Regions from separate parts of the Vibrio sp. C8 genome, predicted to be linked through region 2. Evidence: riboswitches for the same ligand, from Rfam matches in the RefSeq annotation. Region 2 holds a riboswitch; the other holds the start of a gene.

Region 1 (4,345 bases), on a different contig from region 2:
ACTTGCTCTTTGTTATTCGCGTATTCCCTAACCTCTTGTGAGATCTTCATTGAACAGAACTTAGGACCACACATAGAACAGAAATGAGCAACTTTCCCTGACTCTTGAGGAAGTGTTTCGTCATGGAAGGCTCGCGCCGTAACTGGATCGAGAGACAGGTTGAATTGGTCTTCCCAACGGAATTCGAAACGAGCTTTTGACAAAGCGTTGTCGCGGACTTGAGCCCCAGGATGTCCTTTAGCAAGGTCAGCAGCGTGAGCAGCAAGCTTATAAGTAATAAGCCCTGTTTTTACATCTTCTTTGTTAGGAAGTCCTAAATGCTCTTTTGGCGTGACATAGCAAAGCATGGCACAGCCATACCAACCAATCATGGCAGCGCCGATACCAGACGTAATATGATCATAGCCGGGTGCAATATCTGTCGTCAGAGGACCAAGAGTATAGAAAGGCGCTTCGTGGCAATGCTTCAGCTGCTCTTCCATGTTCTCTTTAATCATATGCATCGGAACATGACCAGGGCCTTCGATAATAACCTGAACATCATATTCCCAAGCGATTTTGGTTAACTCGCCAAGTGTTCTTAACTCAGCAAACTGAGCTTCATCATTCGCATCAGCAACCGAGCCCGGACGTAAACCATCACCTAACGAAAGCGAAACATCATACTTCGCACAGATTTCGCAAATCTCTCTGAAGTGGGTATAAAGGAAGTTTTCCTGATGATGAGCCAGACACCATTTGGCTATGATTGAGCCGCCACGAGAGACAATACCGGTTACGCGTTTAGCAGTCATAGGTACGTATCGAAGAAGCAAACCGGCATGAATCGTGAAGTAATCGACCCCCTGCTCCGCTTGTTCAAGTAAGGTATCGCGCATCACTTCCCAAGTCAGGTTTTCAGCTACACCGTTTACCTTTTCCAGAGCTTGATACATAGGAACAGTACCAATCGGAACCGGGCTGTTACGTAATATCCACTCACGTGTTTCGTGAATATTTCTGCCAGTAGAAAGGTCCATAACCGTATCAGCACCCCAACGAGTCGCCCATACTAGCTTTTCTACTTCTTCTTCAATTGAAGAGCTCACAGACGAATTACCAATGTTGGCGTTTACTTTCACTAAGAAGTTACGGCCTATAATCATAGGTTCAGCTTCTGGGTGGTTAATATTACATGGAATTACCGCGCGCCCTTCAGCCACTTCTTTGCGCACAAACTCTGGAGTGATGTCTTTTGGCAGATTTGCACCAAAGCTCTGTCCTGAATGCTGCTGGTTGAGTTGTTCATCTTGGTAACGGCGATTACCCATGTTCTCTCGCAGCGCGATAAACTCCATTTCAGGGGTAATAACACCCTGACGAGCATAATGCAGCTGAGTAACACGTTTTCCCTCTTTGGCACGACGAATCGAAGGCAAATTGCCATAGCGCAGTTCGTCTAATGTTTCATCAGATAGACGCTCTTGAGCGTATTCAGAGCTCATCGATTGCAGAACTTCAGTATCGTTTCGCTCTTCAACCCAGCCGGCTCTTAGCTTAGGTAACCCGCTGTATAAATCGATTTCATGTTCAGGATCGGTATAAACGCCAGAAGTATCGTAAACACAAATAGGTTCGTTAGGCTCAAATATCGGAGCTTCTTTGCTTCCACCGATTAAGCTATCAGCAAGTGAAATCTCACGCATCGGTACGCGCAAATCGGCACGAGAGCCTACGACATAGGTCTTGCTAGAATTTGGATAAGGTTGAACGGAGAGGTTCTCGATAAACTGTTTTGCTTCCAGTCTCGCTTGTTTGCGACTCGACATAGCATTTTCCTTGTATTGTTTTAGGGATAAATGCTTGGCGGAAAAATGTGTCAATAAGAGATGAGTAGACGGATCTTAGGTTTGGGGCTTATCGCCAACCAATCTAGAAAGAGGCTCTTCTCTTGTTCCCTTCGCTGGTATTAACCAGATCAGGTTCAACGGATCCCGAATAAACGGTCTCAGCCTTATGGCACTCCGACAAGTGAAACGATTATAGATAAAGAAACTTAGTTAACCAAGAACAAAAGTAGAGTTTTTAATCAACCTTTTATTAACCATTGATAAGCAAGCCAGGCAGCTGAAATGCTCAACAGTACATTAAGTAGCACGTTAAAACCCATTTTCACAAATGCACCTTGCTGCATAAGAAGTACGTTATCCATTGAGAAAGTCGAAAACGTGGTCAGTGCCCCAAGGAAACCTAAACCGATAATTTGTCGCCACGGATAAGGAGCCAACCACTCATTTTCTACTGCTGCGATCAGCAGCCCCATAATAAATGAGCCGACCACGTTAACAGTTAGCGTGCCATATGGAAAAGATCGTCCGAATAAGGTGACACACATTTCTGATACTAAGTATCGAGAACACGCACCGATCGCACCACCGATCGCAATAAGACCCAAAATTGAAAATTGCCCCATGTACCCTCCCAAAATCATTTCAGCCATTGTACTGATTTATTGAGTACAAAAGAGTCAAAAATGATGAAAATAATGTTCTCATAATAAGAGGAACTACCCTCTATAACTGAATAGTTTTAAAAAGTTACAGGAGTCACTTTAAGCAACTTCAATGTATCCCATCAACCCCGTTTTCATGTGTTCAATCACATGACAGTGATACATCCATCGCCCTAGGTTGTCGGCAACAAACGCCGCCTTTGCCGAGCCATTTTTTCCAAGCAAGACTGTATCTGTATGAAAAGGAGCATCGACAGGTTTGCCATCCAACTCTAACACGGTAAACGTATGACCATGCAAGTGAATAGGATGATGATACTGCGTGACATTTTTGAGATGAAAAATATACGTTTTGCCAAGTTCTAAACTAGCGAGTGGTGCCGGAATATTATTGGCGCTCATTCCTTCCCAAGCTCGTTTGTTCATCAGCCAAAAATTAGGTACAGCATGTCCACTTTCATCAGCAGGAGAAACGGCACCTTCCCACTCAAAAACGAAGTCTATGGATTGAGCATTGGCTAAATCAATCTTAGGAATTGGATTGAGAGGCAAAGCTGGGATCTCGTTGTCTTCGGGTAGCTTTGATTGCTGGCATTTAAATTCGCACAGTGGGAACGGGAATTTTCCTTTCATCTGGCGCACGTAAACCACATTTCCAGCCTTAGGCGCAATAAAAGCGATGTCCACTCTCATTCCCGGCCCAATCTTATGCTCTTTTAAAGGGTAAGGCGTTTTAATAGGATTACCATCAATAGCCACTATCCACGCTTCAGCACCTTCAACAGCAATTGGATAAGTAATCGTGTTGTCGACATTAGCAATTCTCAATCTGACACTGGCATTTTGCTGCACATCGTAACTAGGATTGTGAATACCATTTACCGTTCCCCACTCCCCCGGAGTACCCATGCGAGCGCTGTAGCGTGGAATCATCAAGTCCTTCCATTGGCCTTTTTTATCAAGATGCCAATGTTTAAGAACTAACTCATGTTCTTGATCGAAAGTGACTGGCTGCGCTTCTTCCACCACGATAAGACCAACCAGTCCCATCCCCAGTTGTTTTACGCTGTTCATATGAGGGTGATACCAGAAGGTGCCCGCATCCGGTGGAGTAAACTCATAAACGAATGTCTCTCCGGGCATAATCGGCCTCTGGCTTAGAAATGGAACACCATCCATACCAATAGGTATACGCAAACCATGCCAATGGATTGTTGTCGCCTCATCAAGTTTGTTGGTAAAACGAATGGTCACTTTTTCCCCCTGACGACAGCGTATTGTCGGAGCAGGTATTGAACCGTTGAAGCCAAGAACAGGAGTTACATAACCCGGAACGATCTCAGCAGAAGAAGCTTCCGCTGTAAGTTCATAAACATATCTTTCCTGATCAGTTCGAATCAATGAACAGGCAGGTAATAACGTAGATAGCCCAAGAGCTGAACTAACTGAAAGAAAACGACGACGAGTAATATCCATTTCTGCCTCAGGTAAAGCAACACAACAAAGTGTTAATAAAACTTATTCTCATCACAATGTAAACAACAGTGGACATTAAATCGCTCTAGCCCATCTATTTTTTAATGATGCAGTTCCTGCCGTTGCGTTTCGCCATATACAGAGCCGAATCCGCTTTGCTGAATAAACTGTGTAGAGTGTCACCGTTACTCACTTCGCTATAACCAACACTGATAGTAACGGGGTTAGGAAGCATTAAGGAGGCTTTGGTTTCAACAGCCTTACGTATCTCTTCTAAAAGCGTTTTAACACTCTCAGAATCGCTCTGAGAAAGAAAAAGAACAAACTCTTCGCCACCGTAACGACCAATCAGATCTTGCTGTCCCATAAATGATTTAA
Region 2 (4,345 bases):
CATGTCATCCAGCTCGCGTAGTAGCACAGCTAAGGCTCCTCACTCGACTCACAAACCGCGTTTCAAACAAGGAAATCGTTCTTCAGGGCGCACTTCGACCAAACAAAGAGTACGTAAACCTGCTGTTCAAAAGCCAAAAGTGAACATTGAAGATCGCAAAGTCATTGTTTTTAATAAACCTTATGACACGTTGAGCCAATTTACTGATGGTGAAGGCAGAAAAACGCTCGCGGATTTCATAACAGTCAAAGATGTGTATGCGGCAGGCCGACTGGATCGCGACAGCGAAGGTCTGATGGTGTTAACTAACGATGGTATTTTACAAGCCAAACTGACTCAGCCAGAATCAAAGTCTCCTAAAACCTACTGGGTACAAGTTGAAGGTACACCGACAGAGTCAGATTTAGAGCCACTTAGAAACGGAGTGACACTAAAGGATGGGCCAACGCTTCCTGCGCAAGTAGTGGTGATTGAAGAACCCCAGTTGTGGCCTCGAAATCCACCGGTGCGCTTTCGCGCTGCCATTCCAACCACTTGGCTTGCGATTACCATCATTGAAGGTCGTAACCGTCAAGTAAGACGCATGACTGCGCACATTGGCTTTCCAACTCTACGTCTGATTCGCTACTCAATGGGTAATATTGAGTTGGGCGACCTTCAACCTGGCGAGTGGAAAGAAATCTCTATTGATGCAGCATAAAGAAGTGATCGACGGGGCCTCGGCCCTGTCCCACATCAAGCAAATCAGCATGTCCTATCGCTTGTGTAATGTATTGTTTGGCGTGACTGACCGCTGAAAGCATATCTTCTCCCTGAGCCAAAAATGAAGCAATGGCCGAAGACAAGGTACAACCCGTCCCATGAGTATTGCGAGTCCGAACTCTCTCAGCGCTTAATCTGTGAGTTTCATGTTGGGTAATAAACAGGTCATCACTCTCATCAGACGCCTCTAAATGCCCGCCTTTGAGCAATACCGCAGAAGTGCTTAACTGGCGCATTGCAGTAACCATCTGTTCAATTTGATCAGTATCTTTCGGCTCAGCTAGCCCTGTGAGCGCAGCGGCTTCTGGTAGATTAGGCGTAATAATGCTTGCGAGAGGTAGTAAGCGATCTTTCAAGCTGTCTATCGCAGTTTCTTTTAGCAGTAAATCGCCACTGGTTGCCACCATTACGGTATCCAACACAATGTATTTTGGTCGACATTGTTCCAGCTTATCAGCCACCAAATTGATGATATCGGCATCCGCCAGCATGCCAATTTTTACCGCGACAATGTTGAGATCTTGGAATACTGCATCCAACTGACTTTCAATGTGAGGTAGCGGAATGGGCAAGATATCAAACACACCCAATGTATTTTGAGAGGTAATGGCGGTGATAACCGAAGCCGCGTAACTGCCAGTCGCTGATATCGCTTTGATATCGGCTTGAATACCCGCACCACCACCACTGTCCGATCCGGCAATCGTCAGTACAACGGGAATTGAATTGGTTTTAGGCATAGCTGTTCCTTTAGGGTAAGACGTACAGGAACAGTCTCTCGAAAGCACATCTGAGATAGACGGCAAAACGAGATATACAATCGCAAAGATTGGATTAGTTCCCTACGTCAGTATTAACTGAATCAGGTTCAACGGGTCTCACAATGCGATCTCAGCCCAAAGGCTCCCCGACTAATAACGGACAGAATAGCAATGAAATTGTCTTTTCTGCAATTTATATGTTTTACAACGAAAAAGTAGCCAAATCGAGACTATAATTCGTTGTATCAAAGTGTATTTTTCAATATGTAGGCCGTTAACTCAGTTGGTAGAGTAGTTGACTCTTAATCAATCGGTCGCGGGTTCGAGCCCCGCACGGCCTACCAAGAAGCGGAAGATGAGCTCTTGGTCTATATATCCTGCATATTAAATAGTGGCGTGTTTATATTAGAAAAAAGCAAATTGGCAGTGAAGTTCAAAAAATGTCACTTTCTAAAGTGGCAATTCCTCTAGTTAAACATACGGCAATTTTATCCAAACAAGTTCTTTGCAATTCAATTACTAGTGAGTCTCAGAAATGACGCAGATAGAAATATGTCTGCGATTCATATGTAAATTAAAGAGGTGTAATTTCAACAAAACGAAAATCCTTGAAAAATGAGAAGATTGGAAGAAGCGCTTCTATGTTTCATACTTAATACAATAATTATCTGAGGAGCACGCATGGGCAAAGATATTATCGAGTTCATCAACACCAATCGCCATCTACTTGATCTTTTTACGGATCTGATTCCAATTCCCATCTTCGTTAAAAATAAAGATGGTAGATATGCCGAATGCAACAAAGCGTACATGGATTTTATGTCACTAGAACGCGATCAATTAATTGGGAAAACAGTATACGACATATGGGATAAAGCTGATGCGGATGTCTTTTTTGCTAAAGACAAAGAATTGTTAGACCGCGGAGGTGTGGACATTTATGAAACCGAGATTACTTCACCTCAAGGATTACTTCACGCAGTACAATTTCACAAACAAACTTTTACTGACTCATATGGGGCAGTAGCTGGGCTTTTAGGCGTCGCCTTCGATATAACTGAAAGAAAACGATTGGAATATTCTTTGGCAGATTTGGCTTCTACCGATGAGTTAACAGGGCTTCCTAACCGACGTGAGGGAATGTCACGGCTTGAGGTTATGCATAAGGCCAGCGAGAGAAAAGATCGCCCCTATTGTATTGCAATGGTCGACATTGACCATTTTAAAAAAGTTAATGACCAATATGGCCACTCAGTTGGAGATCTTGTGCTTAAAGAATTTGCTAGTTTAGCGAAAACAATCTTACGGATTAATGACGTCTGTTTTCGTTATGGTGGCGAGGAATTTGTCATCCTTCTGCCCGAAACCAATCTAAGCGATGGGCTTAACGTTGTTGAACGCTTTCGTCAGACATGGGCAACGTCACCATTGAACTTATTGGAATCTCAAACCATTCAGTCAACAGCCAGTATTGGACTTGTTCAATACCAAGGAAACAATGTTTCATTTGAACGTTTAATTCAGCTCTGTGATCAAGCGCTATACGATGCCAAAAACGGAGGAAGAAACTGTATCGTCTGTATTCAACCTAATCAGACGTTTAGCGAGTTTCAAGGGTAGCCGAATTTGTAGCTGATGGGTTGATGATCGCCTTGATTAAATATATACGGAATATCAGTGAAATCTGTACGAAAATCGTTGCTTGGACACTTTGTGGCGGATATTCCTGTCGCTCACTTGTAGCTCAACACTACCTGTTTTTACGGTTTCTGAGATTAAACACGGCACTTTTTCGAAGTGCCGTGATCATATATGGCTGGCCTACCAAGTACTCTGATTACTTGGATGCTCATTGTGGCGTTTTTTTATAGACTATAAGCGACTACTTATGACGCTCTTTGAGCTTATTTATCACATCACTCATCGACAAACCTTGGTCTTGAAGCAGTACCAACAAGTGATAAATCAAGTCCGCTGATTCACACACTAACTCCGCCTTATCGCCCGACGTCGCCGCAAGCGCAACTTCAACACCTTCTTCGCCCACTTTCTGCGAAATGCGTTTGGTGCCACGCGCATAAAGGCTAGCGGTGTAAGAGGAGTCTGGGTCGGCACTCTTGCGGGCAGCCAATAGCTGCTCAAGTTGATGAAGCCACACCATTTGTGATTCCTCTTGCACATCGCCGTCCCAACAAGTTGTGGTACCTGTATGGCACGTTGGGCCAATCGGATTCACTTTTACCAGTAAGGTGTCTTGGTCGCAATCCAAAGCAATATTTTTCAACTGCAACACGTTGCCTGAGGTTTCACCTTTAGTCCATAAACGCTGTTTGGTACGCGAATAGAAAGTAACTTGCTCTGTTTCTAATGTTTTAGCTAACGCTTCTTGGTTCATGTAGCCCATCATAAGCACTTGGCTTGAACCGAAATCCTGCACTATTGCAGGAACAAGACCATCAACCTTTTCCCAATTAATACGTTCCGCTAGGCTCATAGTCTCACCTCAACTGCTTGTTGTTTTAAATATTGCTTGAGTTCACCAATATTGATGATTTGTTTGTGGAACACTGATGCAGCTAACGCACCATCAACATTCGCTAATTTGAACGCATCGGCGAAATGCTCCATTGCACCGGCACCGCCAGAAGCAATTAATGGAACATGGCACACGGAGCGAACCATATTAAGTTGTTCAAGATCATAACCGTTTCGCACGCCGTCTTGGTTCATCATGTTCAATACGATTTCACCCGCGCCACGTTTTTGCACTTCCTGAACCCAATCTTTGGTTTCCCACTTGGTTGCTTTAGTACGCGCTTCAT

The links. A riboswitch is a leader RNA that binds a small molecule or an ion and turns the genes downstream of it on or off. The one in region 2 is predicted to bind thiamine pyrophosphate.
Region 1: linked by a shared signal. The riboswitch ahead of thiC (phosphomethylpyrimidine synthase ThiC) and the one ahead of thiD (bifunctional hydroxymethylpyrimidine kinase/phosphomethylpyrimidine kinase) in region 2 are both predicted to bind thiamine pyrophosphate.

Annotation. Positions count from the first base shown of each region.
Region 1 is NZ_JBPAOE010000050.1:1,292-5,636, reverse strand. Features, by position in the region: gene thiC (phosphomethylpyrimidine synthase ThiC) at 1-1,808, opposite strand, end outside; TPP riboswitch at 1,918-2,016, opposite strand; gene crcB (fluoride efflux transporter CrcB) at 2,069-2,452, opposite strand; gene ACRQQK_RS17640 (multicopper oxidase family protein) at 2,591-3,967, opposite strand; gene ACRQQK_RS17635 (GGDEF domain-containing protein) at 4,062-4,345, opposite strand, start outside.
Region 2 is NZ_JBPAOE010000011.1:347,649-351,993, reverse strand. Features, by position in the region: gene rluE (23S rRNA pseudouridine(2457) synthase RluE) at 2-700, shown strand; gene thiD (bifunctional hydroxymethylpyrimidine kinase/phosphomethylpyrimidine kinase) at 684-1,502, opposite strand; TPP riboswitch at 1,585-1,682, opposite strand; tRNA gene ACRQQK_RS07615 (tRNA-Lys) at 1,792-1,867, shown strand; gene ACRQQK_RS07610 (sensor domain-containing diguanylate cyclase) at 2,205-3,143, shown strand; gene hisIE (bifunctional phosphoribosyl-AMP cyclohydrolase/phosphoribosyl-ATP diphosphatase HisIE) at 3,406-4,017, opposite strand; gene hisF (imidazole glycerol phosphate synthase subunit HisF) at 4,014-4,345, opposite strand, start outside.